4 regions of the Streptomyces sp. NPDC043870 genome follow, and region 4 is predicted to be linked to each of the others. Evidence: riboswitches for the same ligand, from Rfam matches in the RefSeq annotation. Region 4 holds a riboswitch; each other region holds the start of a gene.
The links. Region 4 has a riboswitch for cobalamin ahead of AC0699_RS20370 (prenyltransferase/squalene oxidase repeat-containing protein). Riboswitches for the same ligand answer to the same signal wherever they lie in the genome.
Positions count from the first base shown of each region.

Region 1: linked by a shared signal. The riboswitch ahead of cobN (cobaltochelatase subunit CobN) and the one ahead of AC0699_RS20370 (prenyltransferase/squalene oxidase repeat-containing protein) in region 4 are both predicted to bind cobalamin.
Region 2: linked by a shared signal. The riboswitch ahead of AC0699_RS18250 (ribonucleoside-diphosphate reductase subunit alpha) and the one ahead of AC0699_RS20370 (prenyltransferase/squalene oxidase repeat-containing protein) in region 4 are both predicted to bind cobalamin.
Region 3: linked by a shared signal. The riboswitch ahead of AC0699_RS06150 (cobalamin biosynthesis protein) and the one ahead of AC0699_RS20370 (prenyltransferase/squalene oxidase repeat-containing protein) in region 4 are both predicted to bind cobalamin.

Region 1 is NZ_JBWKDT010000007.1:268,554-273,388, reverse strand. Features, by position in the region: gene cobN (cobaltochelatase subunit CobN) at 1-2,621, opposite strand, end outside; cobalamin riboswitch at 2,659-2,792, opposite strand; gene AC0699_RS12670 (cobalamin biosynthesis protein CobG) at 2,837-4,234, shown strand; gene AC0699_RS12665 (precorrin-8X methylmutase) at 4,231-4,835, shown strand, end outside.
Region 2 is NZ_JBWKDT010000013.1:17,424-22,258, reverse strand. Features, by position in the region: gene pstC (phosphate ABC transporter permease subunit PstC) at 1-828, opposite strand, end outside; gene AC0699_RS18260 (hypothetical protein) at 825-1,316, opposite strand; partial or broken gene AC0699_RS18255 (hypothetical protein) at 1,629-1,941, shown strand; cobalamin riboswitch at 1,994-2,136, shown strand; gene AC0699_RS18250 (ribonucleoside-diphosphate reductase subunit alpha) at 2,267-4,645, shown strand; gene AC0699_RS18245 (ribonucleotide-diphosphate reductase subunit beta) at 4,645-4,835, shown strand, end outside.
Region 3 is NZ_JBWKDT010000003.1:356,971-361,805, forward strand. Features, by position in the region: gene AC0699_RS06140 (putative cobaltochelatase) at 1-120, opposite strand, end outside; gene AC0699_RS06145 (cobyric acid synthase) at 338-1,909, opposite strand; gene AC0699_RS06150 (cobalamin biosynthesis protein) at 1,906-2,856, opposite strand; cobalamin riboswitch at 2,888-3,042, opposite strand; gene AC0699_RS06155 (MerR family transcriptional regulator) at 3,128-3,475, opposite strand; gene AC0699_RS06160 (alkene reductase) at 3,612-4,682, shown strand; gene AC0699_RS06165 (hypothetical protein) at 4,794-4,835, opposite strand, start outside.
Region 4 is NZ_JBWKDT010000015.1:125,079-129,913, reverse strand. Features, by position in the region: gene AC0699_RS20375 (SCO2322 family protein) at 1-631, opposite strand, end outside; gene AC0699_RS20370 (prenyltransferase/squalene oxidase repeat-containing protein) at 718-1,977, opposite strand; cobalamin riboswitch at 2,070-2,217, opposite strand; gene AC0699_RS20365 (MBL fold metallo-hydrolase) at 2,567-3,607, opposite strand; gene AC0699_RS20360 (hypothetical protein) at 3,850-4,497, shown strand; gene AC0699_RS20355 (CorA family divalent cation transporter) at 4,497-4,835, shown strand, end outside.

The DNA.
Region 1 (4,835 bases), on a different contig from region 4:
ACGTCGTCGCCGGCGGTGCGCATCGCGCTCGTACCCCACAGGGACAGGCCGACCGAGGTGGGCCACTCGCCGTTGTCGGTGCGGTAGCGCGTGAGCAGCGACTCGGCGAGAGCCTGGCCGGTCTCCCAGGCGAGGCGGGACGGCACGGCCTTGGGGTCGACCGAGTAGAAGTTGCGGCCGGTCGGCAGGACGTTGACGAGGCCGCGCAACGGCGAACCGGAGGGTCCTGCCGGGACGAAGCCGCCGTTCAGCGCGTGGACGGCGTGGTCGAGCTCGTCGGTGGTGGCGGCGAGGCGCGGGACGACCTGGCGGGCGGCGAAGTCGAGGACGTCGGCGACGGCCTGTCCGTATCCCTCCGCCACGGAGGCGACGGCGGCCGGGTTCCAGTCGGCCTCCTCCATCGCCTCGACCAGCGCGCGGGCCGCGGCCTCCGCCTCGTCGGCGGTGGTGCGGGTGGCGGCGGACTCGTCGAGACCGAGGGCTTCACGCAGTCCGGGCAGAGCGGTCGTACCGCCCCAGATCTGCCGGGCGCGGAGGATGGACAGGACGAGATTGACGCGCTCGGGTCCGGTCGGCGCACCGCCGAGCACATGCAGACCGTCGCGGATCTGGGCGTCCTTGACCTCGCAGAGCCAGCCGTCGACGTGGAGCAGGAAGTCGTCGAAGCCGTCGTCGTCGGGCCGGTCGTCCAGCCCCAGGTCGTGGTCGAGCTTCGCGGCCTGGATCAGGGTCCAGATCTGGGCGCGGATGGCCGGGAGCTTCGCCGGGTCCATCGAGGAGATCTGCGCGTACTCGTCGAGCAGCTGCTCCAGGCGCGCGATGTCGCCGTACGAGTCGGCGCGGGCCATCGGCGGGACGAGATGGTCGATGAGGGTGGCGTGCACGCGGCGCTTGGCCTGGGTGCCCTCACCCGGGTCGTTGACCAGGAACGGGTAGACGAGCGGAAGGTCGCCGAGCGCCGCGTCGGGGGCACAGGCGGCGGACAGGCCCGCGTTCTTGCCGGGCAGCCACTCCAGGTTGCCGTGCTTGCCGAGGTGGATCATCGCGTCGGCGCCGAAACCGCCGTCGTCCGCGGAGGCCGCGATCCAGCGGTAGGCGGCGAGGTAGTGGTGCGAGGGCGGCAGATCGGGGTCGTGGTAGATCGCGATCGGGTTCTCGCCGAAGCCGCGCGGCGGCTGGATCACGACGAGGAGATTGCCGCGGCGCAGGGCGGCCAGCACGATGTCGCCCTCGGGATTGCGGGAGCGGTCCAGGAACATCTCGCCGGGCGCCGGGCCCCAGTGCTCCTCGACGTGCTCGCGCAGTTCCTGCGGCAGGGTCGCGTACCAGCGCTTGTAGTCGGCGGCCGGGATACGGACCGGATTGCGGGCGAGCTGCTCCTCGGTGAGCCAGTCCTGGTCGTGGCCGCCCGCCTCGATGAGCGCGTAGATCAGCTCGTCGCCGTCGCCGGACGCGAGGCCGGGGATCTCCTCCGTACCGAAGTCGTAGCCCTCCGCCTGGAGCCGGCGCAGGAGCGAGACCGCGGAGGCGGGGGTGTCGAGGCCGACGGCGTTGCCGATGCGGGAGTGCTTCGTCGGGTACGCGGACAGGACGAGAGCCAGCCGCTTCTCGGCGTTCGGAATGTGGCGCAGACGGGCGTGGCGTACGGCGATCCCGGCGACGCGGGCAGCGCGCTCGGGGTCGGGGACATAGGCCGGGAGGCCGTCCTCGTCGATCTCCTTGAAGGAGAACGGGACGGTGATGAGGCGGCCGTCGAACTCCGGGACCGCGACCTGGCTGGCGGCGTCCAACGGGGACAGGCCCTCGTCGTTCTCCTCCCAGCTGCTGCGCGACCCGGTCAGGCACAGCGCCTGCAGGACGGGCACGTCGAGCGCGGCGAGCGCGCCCGCGTCCCAGGACTCGTCGTCACCGCCGGCCTGTGCCTCGGCGGGCCTGGTGCCGCCGGCCGCGAGGACGGTCGTGACGATGGCGTCGGCGCCGCGGAGCTGTTCGAGGAGCTCCGGCTCGGGGGCGCGCAGCGACGCCACGTAGAGCGGGAGGGCCCGGCCGCCCGCGTCCTCGACGGCGTCGCAGAGGGCGCCGACGAAGGCGGTGTTCCCGCTCATGTGGTGGGCGCGGTAGTAGAGCACGGCGATGGTGGGGCCGCTGGTGCCGCTGGTGCTCTTCGCCTCGCGTTCCAGGGGGCCCCAGGTGGGCGCCGGGGCCGGGGGCTCGAAGCCATGACCGGTGAGCAGGACCGTGTCCGACAGGAAACGGGCGAGCTGCTCCAGATTGCCCGGACCGCCGTGCGCGAGGTAGGCGTGCGCCTCGGCGGCGATCCCGACCGGGACGGTGGAGGCCTCCATCAGCTGGGCGTCGGGGGCCTGTTCGCCGGTGAGGACGACCACGGGCCGGTCCTGGGCCAGCAGCTGGTCCAGACCCTCCTGCCAGGCGCGGATACCGCCGAGGAGCCGTACGACGACGAGGTCGGTGCCGTCGAGGAGGGCCGGCAGCTCGTCGAGCGGGAGCCGGGAGGGATTGGCGAAGCGGTACGCCACCGGGCCGTCGTTGCCCTCGGCCGCGCGGGCGCTGAGCAGGTCGGTGTCAGAGGTCGACAGCAGCAGGATCGTCGCGTGCGTCATCGCGTGCGCAGGCCTTCCTCGGGGTGTCCGCGCCCCGGGTGGTCGTAGGACGGCGGGAGTTCCTGACTTGCCGGGTCCCGGGGGCCCGGCTCACAGTGGCGGGACCGCGCCGGATTCTCACCGGGCTTCCTCCCTAGGGCCCTGGGACCCCGTGCCGTTCTGCATAGTAGAGGCTGGCCCTTGCCGGCAGGGCGGCCACCTGGAATGACGTGGGTATGCTCGCCGCCATGCCGCCCACACCGCCAACACCCCCGGACCGGGACGAACCCCGCATTCGGGACCGGGGAGACGCATGCCCGGGCGCGCTGCGGCTCCACGCGGCGGACGACGGGCAGCTGGCCCGACTCCGGTTGCCCGCAGGCTTCTTGACGGCTCGTCAGGCCGAAGCCCTGGCCGCTGCGGCGGAGCGGCTCGGCGACGGGGCGCTGAGCATCACCTCCCGGGGAAACGCGGAGCTGCGCGGCCTCGGCGAGGGGTGCGGGGCGCCGCTCGCGGGAGTGCTGCGGGAGGCCGGGCTGTTGCCCTCGGACACGCACGAGCGGGTGCGCAACGTGCTGGCCTCACCGCTCGCCGGACTCGACGGACTCGGTTACGGCGACGTCCAGTTGTGGGCGCGCGAACTGGACGTACTGCTGTGCGCGAGCGACTGGGCGGCCGGGCTGTCCGGGCGGTTCCTGTTCGCCCTGGACGACGGGCGCGGGGATGTGGCGGGCCTCGGTGCGGATGTGACCTTGCTCGCAGAGACCGGCGGCTCGGCGCTCGTACGCGTCGGGGACCAGGCGTTTCGCGTCCGCGCTGCCGATGCCCCGCGCGCGGCCCTCGCCGCCTCGGAAGCCTTCCTCGCGGCGGCGGCCGCGGCGGGCACGGGGGCGTGGCGGGTGCGGGAGCTGCCCGGTGGGCAGGACATTGCCGTGGGGGCGCATCTGGAACGGGCGGGCATTGCTGCGGAACCTTTGCCCGCTCCGCCCCTCCCCGGCGGTGTCGATCTGCGGCTCCGCCGCGTGGGGGGCACGCCCCCGGACCCCCGTACGGCCTTCGGCCGTGAGGCGGAACCCCGGCCCGGGGTCGTCGAAGGGCCCGGCGGCTGGGCCCTCTCCGTCGCCGCCCCGCTCGGACGGCTCACCGTCGCGCAGGTCCGCGCGCTGCTGCCCGCGCCCGCGGACGAGGTACGGCTCACGCCGTGGCGCGGAGTCGTCGTGCCCGGGTTCGCCGACCGCGCGGCGGCCGAGGAGCGGCTGGCGCAGCTCGGCGAGGCCGGGCTGATCACCGGCGCCGACTCCCCCTGGTACGGCGTCGGCGCCTGCACAGGCCGGCCCGGATGCGCCAAGTCGCTGGCCGACGTACGGACCGACGCGACACCCGGCCGGGGCGGCCTGCCCGTGTACTGGTCCGGCTGCGAGCGACGGTGCGGACATCCGCACGGGCAGTACGTGGACGTCCTGGCCACGGCGGACGGCACGTACCGGGTGACCGTGCCCGGCGCCGGCGTACCGGTCGACGGGCCGACCGGCGTACCGACAGACCGGGGACTGGCCGACGCCGTCGCGGCGGCACGGACCACGACCGTCCCGACGACCGCCACGAAGACCGCCACGAAGACCGTCACGAGATGAGCGAGAGCACAGTGTTCGACTACGAGAAGGACGGCGCGGAGATCTACCGCCAGTCCTTTGCCACGATCCGCGCCGAGGCCGATCTCGCCGCGCTGCCCGCCGACGTCAGCCAGGTCGTGGTGCGGATGATCCACGCCTGCGGCATGACCGACCTCGTCCGCGATCTCGCCTACTCGCCCGGCGTGGTGGCCCGCGCACGCGCGGCCCTGCGTGCCGGCGCACCCATCCTCTGCGACGCCCAGATGGTCGCCAGCGGTGTCACCCGCAAGCGGCTGCCCGCGGACAACGACGTGATATGCACGCTCTCCGACCCGTCCGTGCCCGCGCTCGCCGCCGAACTCGGTACGACGCGCAGCGCGGCCGCGCTGGAGCTGTGGCGCGACCGCCTCGACGGCGCGGTCGTCGCCGTCGGCAACGCGCCCACCGCACTCTTCCGGCTCCTGGAGATGATCGAGGAGGGCGCGCCCCGCCCGGCCGCCGTCATCGGCGTGCCGGTCGGTTTCATCGGCGCGGCCGAGTCCAAGGACGCGCTCGCCGTGCACGGTTCGGGCCTGGAGCACCTGGTGGTGCGCGGGCGGCGCGGCGGCAGCGCCATGGCCGC
Region 2 (4,835 bases), on a different contig from region 4:
GGAGATGATCATGAAGACGGCGATCGTCTCGCCGAGGGCCCGGCCGAGGCCCAGCATGGTCCCGCCGATCACACCGCCCCAGCCGAAGGGAAGGACGACCGCGCGGATCATTCCCCACCGGGTCGCGCCGAGGGCGAATGCGCCCTCCCGTTCGCCCGGAGGCGCCTGGGAGAAGGTCTCGCGCATCACCGAGCAGGCGATCGGCGTGACCATGAGCGCCACGACGACGCCCGCGATGAAGGTGGAGGAGGTGTAGACGGTCGTGGTCTCCAGCGGGTCGGTGGGATCGGCCCCGTCGACCTCGAAGAGCGGGATCCAGGAGAAGTAGGTGGTGAGCCAGCGGGAGAGCCCGACGATGTACCCCTGCAGGAAGAAGGCGCCCCACAGGCCGTAGACCACACTCGGCACCGCGGCCATGAGGTCGACGAGGCTGACGAGTGTCCGCTTCAGCTTCCGCGGCGCGTACTCCGAGATGTACAGGGCGGTGCCCATCGCGAGCGGGACCGCGATACAGATCGCCACGAGGCCGATGAGCACGGTGCCGGTGATCACCGCGGCGATGCCGAAGCGATGGGAGTCCGGCTCCCACGCCGATGTGGTCAGGAACGAGAACCCGGCGACGTCGAGTGCCTGCTTGGCGCGGTAGGTGAGGAAGACGCCGACCAGCAGCATGACGACCAGCACGATGGCGCCGCTGCCGCGCGCGCCTCCCCGGAAGATCCGGTCCGCCAGTACTCCCCTGCTGCGCAGTGAGCGGGGCTTGTCCGCCGCGTCCGCGTGGTCGGGATCCGGCTCGGGCTTGTGGAGCCCGGGCATGGCAAGCGTCATCGGGCACCCGCCCCGGCGACGGCCCGCGTGGGGGAGTCGGTCCGTGCGAGGGACCCGGCCGCCGGCGCGTGGCCCTCGTCGTCCTGCTCCGCACACGTGGACGCCGGTTCCGCGGCCCCGCGCAGCGGCACTCCGCGCAGCCGGGGCCTGCTGGGCATCCCCTCGGCCAGCCGGGCCACGGGAACGGCCGCCAGGAACTGGCTGAGGTTGTACTGGCATTCGCGCTGGCGCTGATAGGGCCGGCCCGCGACCGCGACGGCCCGCCCGTCGAGTTCGAGGCGCCATGTCCAGCTGCCCGCCGCGTCCGGCATGGAGAGCAGCACACGGGCCTCGGCGACCTTCTCACGCAGTTCGATCAGCGCGGCAGCGCAGTCCTCGGGGCCGGCGAACGCTTCGGCGCTGCGTCCCAGTTCGCGGTTGTTCGCCCCGATCAGCCGCCACCCGACCGGCTTCTCCTCCTCAGGTCTCTGCGGCGATACGCGCATCACGTACAAGAACCGCGGCCGAACCATCGAAACCACCCCCTCCCGTCCTCCGCCCATGCGCTCTTCGCCTGTGGCGGGAAGACATCCCCGAGCGCACCCGACGCTCGCGGCTTGTGTAGGGCCTGTGTGCACGGCGAGGTGAAGGCCGAACGGAGGGAAAATGAATGGGAAGCTCCGGGGAACTCAAGGTAATCGTGATCACGGTTCCGGTGACGCTGCGCGGCCTCCGCCCCGGCCCCGGACGACCGCCGGCCCCTGGAAGCCCGTGACCTGCGGAACCGGAATCACGTGGCCTGTTCGCGGCAGACCGCCGGGATGGATGCGACCATCAGACCGTTGGAGCCGGAAGAGTACGACGCCCTCGGGGAACTCACCGCGCAGGCGTATCTCGGGGACGGACTGCTGGACTTCGGGGAGCAGGACCCCTGTCTCGCCGTGCTGCGGGATGTGTCCGGTCGAGCGGGCCCGGGCCCTCGAGGGGTGCCGTCGGCTGGTGTTGTCGACCCAGCGGCGGATGCGTGGCGCCCAACGCATCCATGAGCGTCTGGGCTTCGTACGGACCCCGGGGCGGGACTGGGAACCGCTGACAGGCCTCGATCCCCTGCTGACGTACGCGCTTGAGCTCTGAGGGGTGAGCCACACCACCGCGACACAACATGTGGGGGGCGCGGCATCGACCCGCCCCTACATGTATGCTCGACTCCGTTGCCGCAGCAGGGGAATCCGGTGGAAATCCGGAACTGTCCCGCAACGGTGAGTTGGTCTGCATTCGCTCCTTTGCATACCCACGAGTCCGAGGACCTGTCGGCAACGCACCCGGTCCGTCCGGCCCGGGTGCCGACACGTCCGGGCCTCGCGGAACAGGCCGGTGGACGCGGCGCACCGGCTCTCAGACGCGTGCGCCCGTGCCCCTGTGCCCCGCCGGCCCCCAGCCGAGCGAGGGAGAGCACCCCGTGACCATCGCGCCGCCCGATCCTGCTTCAACGAAGCTGCCCGACGGGCCAGGTACCGCGCTGCTGCGGACCCTTACCGACCTCACCGCCGATCTCCCCGACACCGACCCGGGCCGCGTCGCCGCCGCCGCGCTCCGGGGCCGTCACGCGGGCTCGGACGAGGCCGAACTGCGCGAGCTGGCCACCGAAGCGGCCGCCGGACTGATCTCGGAGGACCCGGCCTACTCACGGCTCGCCGCCCGGCTGCTCACCCTCACCATCGCGGAGGAGGCCGCCTCACAGGGGGCGGCCGCCTTCTCCGGCTCCGTCGCCGTCGGCCACCGCGAGGGCCTGATCGCGGACCGCACGGCCGCGTTCGTACAGACCCACGCCGGGCGCCTCGACACGCTCATCGACCCCGCCGGCGACGACCGCTTCGGCTACTTCGGCCTGCGCACCCTCTACAGCCGCTATCTCCTCCGGCACCCGATCACCCGCAAGGTCATCGAGACACCGCAGCAGTTCATGCTGCGCGTAGCCGCCGGCCTGGCGGAGGACGACTCGGTCCGGGCTCTCGACGAAGTCGCCGCGCTGTACGGGATGATGAGCCGGCTGGACTACCTGCCGTCCTCCCCCACCCTCTTCAACTCCGGCACGCGCCACCCCCAGATGTCATCCTGCTATCTGCTGGACTCCCCGCTGGACGAGCTGGACTCGATCTACGACCGCTACCACCAGGTCGCGAGGCTGTCGAAGCACGCGGGCGGCATCGGCCTCTCCTACTCCCGCATCCGCTCCCGCGGTTCGCTGATCCGCGGCACCAACGGCCACTCCAACGGCATCGTGCCGTTCCTGCGGACGCTGGACTCCTCGGTCGCCGCCGTGAACCAGGGCGGCCGCCGCAAGGGCGCCGCCTGCGTCTACCTGGAGACCTGGCACGCGGACATCGAGGAGTTCCTGGAGCTGCGCGACAACACGGGCGAGGAGGCGCGCCGTACGCACAACCTCAACCTGGCGCACTGGATCCCCGACGAGTTCATGCGCCGGGTGAACGCGGACGCCGAGTGGTCGCTGTTCTCACCGGCCGACGTGCCCGAACTGGTCGACCTGTGGGGCGACGACTTCGACGCCGCGTACCGCAAGGCGGAGGCCGCCGGGCTCGCGCGCAAGACGATCCCGGCCCGTGACCTCTACGGCCGCATGATGCGCACGCTCGCCCAGACCGGCAACGGCTGGATGACGTTCAAGGACGCCTCGAACCGGACCGCGAACCAGACCGCCGAGCCCGGCACGGTCGTCCACTCCTCCAATCTCTGCACCGAGATCATCGAGGTCACCAACGACGGCGAGACGGCGGTCTGCAACCTCGGTTCGGTCAACCTCGGCGCCTTCGTCGAAGAGGGAGCCGACGGCGCGGAGATCGCCTGGGAGCGGCTGGACGAGACCGTCCGTACCGCCGTGACCTTCCTCGACCGGGTCGTCGACATCAACTTCTACCCGACCGAGCAGGCCGGCCGCTCCAACGCCAAGTGGCGCCCGGTGGGCCTGGGCGCGATGGGTCTCCAGGACGTCTTCTTCAAACTGCGGATGCCGTTCGACTCGGCCGAGGCCCGGGCCCTGTCGACGCGGATCGCCGAGCGGATCATGCTGGCGGCGTACGAGGCGTCCTGCGACCTCGCCGAGCGCAGCGGCCCGCTGCCCGCCTGGGAGCAGACCCGCGCGGCGCGAGGTGTGCTGCACCCGGACCACTACGACGTGGAACTCAACTGGCCCGAGCGCTGGGCGGCGCTGCGCGCCCGGATCGCCGGGACCGGGATGCGCAACTCGCTCCTCCTCGCCATCGCGCCGACCGCGACCATCGCCTCGATCGCGGGCGTGTACGAGTGCATCGAGCCGCAGGTCTCCAACCTCTTCAAGCGCGAGACGCTGTCCGGCGAGTTCCTGCAGGTCAACTCCTACCTGGTGGACGACCTGAAGAAGCTGGGCGTGTGGGACGCGCAGACCCGCGAGGCGCTGCGCGACTCCAGCGGCTCGGTGCAGGGCCTGAACTGGATCCCGGCGGATGTGCGCGAGCTGTACCGCACGGCATGGGAGATCCCGCAGCGCGGCCTCATCGACATGGCCGCCGCCCGCACGCCGTTCCTGGACCAGTCGCAGTCGCTGAACCTCTTCATGGAGACGCCGACCATCGGCAAGCTCTCCTCGATGTACGCGTACGCCTGGAAGCAGGGCCTGAAGACGACGTACTACCTGCGCTCCCGCCCGGCGACCCGGATCGCCCGGGCCGCGTCCGGCACCGCGGCCGCCGCCGCCCCCATCCCCGTACAGCAGGCGGCCCCCGACGCCGACGCGATCGCCTGCTCCCTTGAGAACCCCGAGTCCTGCGAGGCCTGCCAGTAATGACCACCGCGAACGACAGCAAGGCCGAGAAGAATCTTCTCGACCCGGGCTTCGAACTGACTCTCCGCCCCATGCGCTACCCGGACTTCTACGAGCGCTACCGGGACGCGATCAAGAACACCTGGACCGTGGAGGAGGTCGACCTCCACTCCGACGTCGCCGACCTCGCCAAGCTCTCCCCCGGTGAGCA
Region 3 (4,835 bases), on a different contig from region 4:
GGTGCCCTTCTCACCGCGTACGAGCACACCGCCGACCGCGGGCGAGACCGCGTTCAACAGGAGCCCGAGCCGCAGATCGTCCATTCCGACGATCGCGGTGAACGGGTAGGGGGTGCTCATCGGGTGATCACTCCTTCGCTGGAGCCACGCCGGTTGCGCGGCTCGTTCGTACCCTGCCGACTCCGTTCGGCTCCGTCCGGAACCGGTAGCGCCGGGTGGGGCGGGGCTTCTCCGGGGCCCGTCCTCAAGCTCCCCCTATGCCCTGCGGGCATGGGGGGACCCCCAGCGTCGTGGAGGTACCCCCGAGCGGGCTCCGAAGGAGCCCCGCCGCGGGCGCTCACGGCGCGCCCGGCGCGATGAACGGCAGCCCGGACGGCGCGCCGCCCTCGATCAGGCCGAGCAGCGCGTCGGTGTCGGCGTGTTCCTCGATCAGGTCGCCGAGCCGGTCCAGCTGTTCCTCGCGCAGCGCGCCGAAGTTCGTGTCGGGGGCCGGTACGAAACGGCGCCCGGCGGCCGCGGCCACCTCGCGCAGGAACGCCCGCCGGAAGCCGTCGCTCTCCAGCGAGCCGTGCCAGTGGGTGCCCCACACCGATCCGACCCGGCAGCCGTCCAAGAAGGCCTCTCCGCCGAGGACTTCGGCGACACCGTGGTGGATCTCGTACCCCTCGACCGGCTCGCCGAGCGCCTCGCCCACCGGCCGTGCGAGGGTCTTCCCGGGCGCGAACCGCACCCGCACCGGCAGCAGCCCGAACCCCGCCACGGACCCGGCCCGTGACTCGACCTCGTCCTCGATCCGCTCGCCCAGCACCTGGAAGCCACCGCAGATGCCGAGCACCGGACGGCCCTGCGCCGCGCGGCGGGCGATCGCGTCCGCGAGGCCCCGTTCGCGCAGCCACTCCAGGGCGCGCACGGTGCCGCGTGTTCCGGGCACGACGACCAGGTCGGCGTCGGCGAGCTCCTCGGCGCGGTCCACGAAGCGCACGACCACGCCCGGCTCGGCAGCCAGTGCGTCCACATCGGTGAAGTTGGACATCAGCGGTACGGCGCAGACCGCGACGCGCAGCACGTCCTCACCGACCGGCGGGGCGACGACGGACTCGCGTACCGCACCCCGCAGGGAGACGCGCAGGCCGTCCTCCTCGTCGATGCCGAGCCCGTGTGCGTAGGGCAGCACACCGTACGTCCGCCGCCCGGTGAGCCCGTGCAGCATCTCCAGCCCCGGCTCCAGGAGCGTGACGTCACCGCGGAACTTGTTCACCAGATAGCCGGCGATCAGCTCCTGGTCCTCAGGGGCGAGCAGCGCCGTCGTACCGAAGAACTGCGCGAACACCCCGCCCCGGTCGATGTCCCCGACCACCACCACGGGGAAGCCCGCAGCCCGGGCGATGCCCATGTTCACGATGTCCGTGCGCCGCAGATTGATCTCGGCCGGGCTGCCGGCTCCCTCGCAGATCACGGCGTCATAGGTGCCCCGCAGCTCCTCCAGGCACTCCATGACGGGCCCGAACAGCGCCTGCTGCCGCCCGCCGTGCAGCATTTTCCCGGGGGACACAGCACCTGATTGCGGCTGCGCCGTGGGCCCGGACCCCCCGAAGAACCCGCGCGCACTCATCTCGCCCACCGGCTTGCCCATCAGCACGACTTGGCTGGACCGGTCGCTGCCCGGCTTGAGCAGTACGGGGTTCATCAGCGCTGAGGGCTCCACCCGCGCCGCCTGCGCCTGCATGGCCTGCGCACGGCCGATCTCCGCGCCCTCGCGCGTCACGAACGAATTCAGGGACATGTTCTGTCCCTTGAAGGGCGCGACCTTCACGCCCTGGCGCACCAGCCATCGGCAGATCCCCGCCGTGACGACGCTCTTGCCCGCGTCCGACGTCGTCCCGGCGACCAGCAGTCCACCGCCACTCATGTACGCCTCCCCCTGACAGCCCCGTATACGAGCCGAGCGCCCGCGCACGCCGCGAGTGCCAGCACCCCCACGCGGCGCGACAGCCGCACCGCACGTTCGATGTCCGCGACTTCGACGGCCCGGCCGTCCCCGTTGAGTACGGGCCGGTGCTCGACCCGCCCACCGTAGGACAGGGTCCCGCCGAGCCTCACTCCGAGCGCCCCCGCGAACGACGCCTCCACCGGGCCGGCGTTGGGGCTCGGATGCTTCGCGGCATCCACGCGCCAGGCCCGTACCGCACCCCGGGGATTCCCGCCGGCGACCGTCGCCAGTGCCGCAGTCAGCCGGGCGCCCGGCCAGCCCGCGACGTCGTCGAGCCGCGCCGACGCCCAGCCGTACCGCCGGTAGCGGGGCGACTTGTGGCCCACCATCGCGTCCAGGGTGTTCACGGCACGGAAGCCCACGAGCCCCGGCACCCCGCCGAGCGCCCCCCACACCAGGGCGCCGACGACCGCGTCGGAGGTGTTCTCGGCGACGGACTCGACGACCGCCCGGGCGATCCCCGGTCCGTCCAGCGCCTGCGGGTCACGCCCGCACAGATGGGGCAGCCGCTCCCGGGCGACTTCGATGTCCCCGGCCGCCAGCGCCCCGCCGATCGCCCGGGCCTCCCGCCCCAGCGACGTGCCGCCGACCACGGCCCAGGTGGCGGCCGCGGTCAGCGCGATCGATGCCGTACGGGAACGGCGCACGGAAGCAGCGGCCAGCGCGCCCGCGACGACGGCGCCCCCGGCGCACACAGCGGTGTGCACCGCGCCCCACCCTCGGTGGTCGCGCCACAGCGCCCGCTCGACGGCAGCGGCGGCCCGGCCGAACGCGGCGACCGGATGCCCACGGCGCGGATCGCCGAGGAGCAGGTCGCCGGCGAGTCCGGCAGCGGCACCGCATGCAAAGGTCCGCTCTGTACGCATGTTCGTCCTCACTCAGGGTCCGCGCCCTGGCTCGACGTGACCGGCGGGAGAGAGTTCCTGGCTTCGGGGAGCGTCCCGTTGAAGGGGGACGCGCCCGTGACAGTGGCGGGACCGCGCCGGATTCGCACCGGCTTCCTCTTCTGCCGCCGTAAATGGCTCCGGAAGTCCACCACGGGCTGAGAACACCCGTCAACTCGCCCTTGACCTGCGACGGGACAGTGTGCGGAGTCCCACACGGAGCCGCACGGAGTCCCACACGCGGGCGCGCGACCTAGTGCTCCGTCCCCTCGGCCGCGGCGATCACGGCGTCGAGCCGGTCCCGGGTGCTGACCAGTTCGCCGATCCGGTCGCCGATCCGGTCGCGTTCGGCCTTCAGCAGCGCCAGGGACTCCGGTGTGCTGACTCCCGTGTTGATGCAGGGAAGGAGCCCCCGGATCGTCTTGCTCGACAGCCCCGCGGCATACAGCTGCTGGATCAGGATGACGCGCTCGATCGCGCTCTCCGGATACCGGCGCTGTCCGCTGGGGCTGCGTTCCGACGCGAGCAGTTGCTGCTCCTCGTAGTACCGCAGGGCGCGCACGCTCACGGCCGTCCTGGTGGCGAGCTCGCCGATGCGCACATTGCCTCCCGATGCCTCCCCGGTGATCGGGACCCCACCGATGATCCGGACCACAGGACTTGCCTCTGACGTCAACGTCAGGTTTTAGCGTAACTCACGACCGGCCAGCACCTCCTCGAGAGCAAAGGGAATGACTGTGACCAGCCTGTTCGAGAGCTACCAGCTAGCAAACCTCCGACTGCCCAACCGGGTCGTGATGGCCCCTATGACCCGGGCTCGCGCCACACAGGACGGCATACCCGCCGCGTCGGCGGCGACCTACTACGCCCAGCGCGCCACCGCCGGCCTGATCGTCAGCGAAGGGGTGCAGCCGAGCCTGCAGGGGCAGTCGAACCCCAACACCCCCGGGTTGCACAGTGATGAGCAGGTCGCGGCGTGGCGGCCGGTGACCGACGCGGTGCACGCCAACGGCGGGAGGATCTTCGCCCAGCTCATGCACTCCGGCCGGGTCGCGCATCCCGAGACCGTCGGCCACCACCCCGTCGCACCGTCCGCGATCGCGCTGAAGGGCGAACTGTTCACCGGCCCCAAGGGACTCCTGCCCGCCCCCGTCCCCCGGGCCCTGTCGACCGACGAGGTCAAGCGCGAGGTGCAAGTGTTCGCCGACGCGGCGCGCCGGGCGATCGACGCCGGTTTCGACGGCGTCGAGCTGCACGGGGCGAACGGCTATCTGATCCAGCAGTTCCTGTCCTCCAACGCCAACCGCCGCACCGACGCCTACGGCGGCTCCATCACCGGACGCATCCGCTTCGCCGTCGAGGCGGTGGAGGCGACCGCCGACGCCATCGGCGCCGACCGTGTCGGCATCCGTCTCTCCCCCGGGGGCCAGGTCTGGGACATGGTCGAGGACGACGTGCCGCAGCTGTACGGGGCCCTGTTGGACGCGCTCGCCCCGATCGGTCTCGCCTACGTCCATACGCTGGTCACAGCCGAGGACGACGTGCTCATCGGGCTGCGCAAGGCGTGGCCCGGCGCGTTCGTCGTCAACCCGGGCGGGCAGATCGGCCCGAAGCCGACCGACAAGGCGCTCGGCGAGCACTGGCTCGCCCTCGGAGCGGACCTGATCAGCTACGGCCGCGCCTACCTCGCCAACCCGGACCTGGTGGAGCGGCTCCGTCTCGGACTCCCGCTGCGCGAGAGCGACCAGGAGACGTGGTACCAGGGCGGCGACACCGGGTACCTCGACTACTCCAGTCATCAACACTGACCTGCGCCGCGGCAGTAGCCGTGGGGGCCCGGCCTTCCGCGCTGCAACGGCCTTCGTCCGGTCCTCCGCCCCGGTGATGGGGCACAGGACCGGACGAAGCGGGCTGCCGGATCAGGCGACGATCAGGAAGATCCCGTACGCGACCGCCGCCGC
Region 4 (4,835 bases):
CGCCCGCGAGGAGGCCGAGCGAGGGGCCGCTGCCGGTCGCCTTGGTCGCCTTGGCAGGCGCGGAGGCGGACTCCGGGGAGGACTCCGAGGAGGACTGCGGGGCCGCTGTCGTCGACGGGGCGTCGCCCGACACCTGTTCGCCGCAGCCCGTCCTCGGGTAGCCGGAGATCGCGCACAGCAGCGCATCCGTGTTGTAGCGCAGGGGCTCGGCCACCGCGGCGAGGGCCTCCGCGCTGGTGGCGTCGGGACGGACCTGCGCACAGCCGGTGCGCGGGGCGGGCGGCGTCTCGCCCCCCGGCGCGTCGGCGGGGGTGCCGAAGTCGACGATCACGCCGACGCGCTTGGTGCCGGCCTTCGCGGGGGTGCCCGCGCACAGCGCGGCGAAGCCGGGCGCGGTCCGGGGCTTGGCCGAGTCCTGCGAGTCCGCGCTGACGGAGAAGCGGAATCCGTCCACCGTGCCATCGGCCGGCCGGGCCGTGGCCGGGCCCTGGGTGGCGTACGCCCAGGCCCCGCCGTCGGACTGCCAGAACGACCAGTACCGGTAGCCCGCCGCCTGCGCGGACCCCGCGCCGCCCAGCACGGTGAGCGTGACGCCGAGGGCGAGGACGAGCGCGGTCAGTCGTGCAGGCACGACCGTGCCCGCCCCTGCGCGTATCCCGTACCCCCGCGCACCGCGGGAGCGGGCTCGGGGGCGAGTGCGGTCGGTCGCCCCCGGCATCACTGCTGCTGGTTCTTCCGGCGACCGCTGATCAGGAAGCCGATGCCCGCGCCGGCCGCGACACCCGCGCCGACGATCCACCAGATACCGGCGCTGTCGCCGCCCTTGTCCGTCTCGTCGTCGGAGTCGCCCTCGCGCGGCTGCGGCGTGGCCGTGTCGGTGGCTGTGGGCGCGGGGCCGGTCGCGTTCAGCTGCTCGACCAGGTCGGCACCGCCGAAGTCGCGCGGGTCGGCGCCGGACGCGTGCGCGGCGAGGATGAGCTGCGCGTACGCGGCAGGTCCGGCGTCCTTCGCCCAGGCGGCGGAGTTCTTCTCCAGCCAGGCCACCGCACCGGCCGCCTTGTCACTGTGTCCGGCGGCGGACAGGGCGAGCACCGCGTCCGCGGTGTTGCCGAAGTCCGGCAGCGGGGCCGGGTCGGTCGCGCCGGGCAGCGGGGGCGAATCCAGGTGCCCGGTCTTCGCCAGCGCCTTCGTGAGGTACGCGGCGCCGTTGCGCGCGGCCTGCTCCGGAGTCGCCCTGGCCGGGGTGGCGCACTTGGGTTCCCCGTCCGGCTTCGGGCCACCGACGATCATGCCGCGGCCCAGTCCGCCGAGCACGGCCGCCGCCGTGGCGTCGCCGTTCGCGAGCAGCTTGCCCGCCTTGTCCGGCTGGTACGCGAACGCCCCGCCGCCCGTCGCGTCGGCACACGGGATCGCGAAGGAGACGAGTGCGTCGTAGGGGGTCCTGCCGTCCTTCGACTTCACGTCGCCCGGCTTGGCCTGCGCCGCGGCGAAGGCGCCGATCACGATCGACGTGGAGTTGGCGTCGGACGGCATGCCCGGGTTGTAGCTCCAGCCGCCGTCCGCGTTCTGCACGGACTTCAGCCACGCGAGGCCCTTGTTGACGGCGTCCTGGTGCCCGCCGAGGGCGCGCAGGGACTGCACCGCGGCCGCCGTTGCGTTGGTGTCCAGCATCGTCTTCGCGTCGCACGGCTTGCTGACGTCCGCGCGGTACGAGGCGAAGCCGCCGTTCGCGCACTGCTGCCCGGTCAGCCAGTCGACGGACTTCGCGGCGGGCACGGTCCGCATGACGTCCTGCGCGAGCAGCGCCAGCGACTGCCGCCAGACACCGTCGTACGTCGGGTCCTTCGTGCCGTACAGCCCGGCCGGGACCGTGGGCGAGGGAGAAGGGGTGGGCGCGGCCGTCGCGGCCGGGGCACCGGCCACGCAGAGCACGGCGGAAGCGGCGGCGAGCGCTGCTGCGCTGCGGCGAACGGTCATGGCGGACTGTGCCTCTCCTGTCGGGAGCCGGGCACAGGCACGCTGAGGCACCAGGCTCCGGCGCCGTATACCTCGACGGTGCCGGCCACCGGACGGTCCCGATGGCGCGAGCCGGTCACTCCGGTACGAGGCATTCCGACTCACCGCCTGCGACGGCGGCTCACGGTTGCGGGTCAGTGCCGGATTTACACCGGCTTCCCCCCGTACGGTGTGATGACGACTCGCACACTCTACCGGTCCGTATTCCGGGCCCCCGGGGACGGTCGGCGCCATGCGCGGCCGGGCGCGCGGTCTGCCCCGCGGTCCGGGTCGGGGTCCGGAGTCGCAGTCTGTCCCCGCGGTCCGGGGTCGCGGTCTGTCCCGGCGGTCCGGGGTTGCGGTCCGTGCGCGCGGTCTGTCCCGGCGGTCCGGGGTCGCGGCGCGGGGTGCGGTCCGCCCCGCGTCCGGGGCCGTCGCCATGGGATCGTCGGGTCGTCGGGTCGTCGGGTCGTCGGGTCGCCGACACAATGACCGCCATGACGTGCTCGCTGCCGGGCCCGCGCGGACGCGCCCGCCGGAATGCCGCCGCCCGGGCCGACGGGGACGGGCGTCAGCGGGCCGCCACGTACGCCACCGGATCACTGCCCGCCACCGCCTCCGCCCGCCCCAGCTTCACCAGGCGGCGCACATGGGCCTCCGCCTCCGAGACCGCGATGTTCCGTGAGCCGTAGGGGATCTGCTCCCAGGGGCGGTTCCACTCCATGCGCTCGGCCAGCTGCCACGGAGTGAGCGGCGCGGCGAGGAGTTCCAGCAGTCCGCCGAGCCGCTCCTCGTGGTGAGCGAGCAGCTCGCGGACTCGTGCGGGGGCGTCGGTGAAGGCGTGCTGGTGCGCCGGGAGCACTTCGGCGACTCCGAGGCGGCCCACACGCTCCAGGGAGTCGAGGTAGTCGCCGAGCGGGTCGGTGACGGTGGAGTCGTCGGGGTCTTCGTAGAGGCCGATGTGCGGGGTGATCCCCGGCAGCAGGTGGTCGCCGGAGAAGAGCCGTCCAACGCCGGGGAGGTTTGCCGGATGGTCCTCCTCCAGGTGCAGACAGACGTGCCCGGGGGTGTGGCCGGGCGTCCATATCGCGCGCAGCCGACGGCCGGCCAGGTCTACCAGCTCCCCGGGAACGATCTCCCGGTCGGGCAGGGCGGCCCGGAGCCCGGGCAGGGTGCGCATCCGGCCTTCGGTGCGCGCCGCGCGCAGCGGGGCGAGATGCTCCTCGGGGGCGCCGACGGCGGCGAGCTTGTCGGCCAGGTAGTCGAGCCAGGCGCCGGGCTGTGCCGCGCGGGTGCGGCGTACGACGGCGGTGTCGGCCGCATGCATCGCGATCCAGGCGCCGGACGCCTCGCGCACCTGTCCGGACAGTCCGTGGTGGTCGGGGTGGTGGTGGGTGATGACGACGCCGTGGACGTCGGCCACCGAGGTGCCGATGGCGGACAGGCCCTCGGTGAGGGCCGTCCAGGAGGCCGGATCGTCCCAGCCGGTGTCGATGAGGACGGGGCCGCGGACGGTGTCGAGGACATGGACCAGGGTGTGGCCGAGTGGGTTGTCCGGGATGGGGACCTGGAGGGACCAGACGCCTCCGCCGTGCTGGATCACCTGTGGCATGCGTCCTCGAATCTCCGGAGGCGGCAGGGGCATTGCTCACTATAACGAGAACTGATGGACCGTCAGAACAGCCCGGGGGAGTTTGCCGGGATCCCCGGCCGGCCTGCGCCTCGGATGTCGCCACACCGAAGATCATTCTGGTTGAAGGTTCTTGCACCGACATGACAGGGAGCACTCGCTGCGATCCACTGGGAAGAGGACCTCATGTGCGTCGACAGCGAGGAAAAGCACTGGGAGGACCCGTGGACACCACAGGCCGCTTTGCTCGCCGGGCCGCCACCGCGAGCCTGACCGCCGTTCTGATCGCCGCAGGGACGGGCGGGGCCACCGCCGCCGGCACGCCCGACGGCTTCGCCCGCACAGGCGGCCTCCACGCCTCCGCCGCCGTCTCCGCCTCCGCCGACTGGATCTCGGTCACCGGCCCGCCTCGCAGCATCACCGCCGAGTGGGTCGAGACCATCGACAAACCCACCGGCATCTCGGTCAAGATGCCCGGCAAGGCCGAAACCCAGGAAGTCTCCATCCCTCTCGGCTCCAAGTCCGTCCAGATGCGTATCTACAAGGTCGAGGACGGGAACAAGCGCTTTGCGTTCCAGGTCGCGGACGCTTCGGGAATTGACCTCAAGGGTGAGCTGGACAAGGTCATCCAAGGCGCTGCTGCCTCGATCAGCGGGACCGTGACCAGTAACCGCCCCGTAACAGTCGACGGCCGCCCCGCCCGCGAGGGCCGTATCACGTTCAACAGCGACGGCGTCCCGAGTGTGATCCTCGTCCGTGTCATTGCCGCTGACGGCCAGCTTGTCGTGCTTGCGGCCAGTGGCCCGGCTGACAACGAGAAGGACCTGAACCAGCTCTACAAGCGCTTCACCAGCAGCCTGCGCATCCCCTGATGATCGTATCCGTGGTGTCGATGCCGGAAGGGATCGTCGCTCGTACAAACCTGCCGGAGGCCCGTGAGCGTCTCGCGGCAGCGCGCTTCCTGCTCGTGGACATCGAGCTGCCCGAGAAGGCGTCGCCCGACGAACAGCCGGTCTCCCGGCAGCTCGGTCTGGAAGGCGCGGGCTTGACGTGGCTGGGCAGGGAAGGTGAACCCGTACGGGCCGAGTTCTTCGGGGACAGCGCGGGCTTCGTCGTGCCCGTGGTCGAAGCAGGCCAGGTCGCCCATGTGCATACCTTCGTGACCGATCGGTACCTGGTCATGGTTCGCCGAGGGCCGATGGGACCGGTC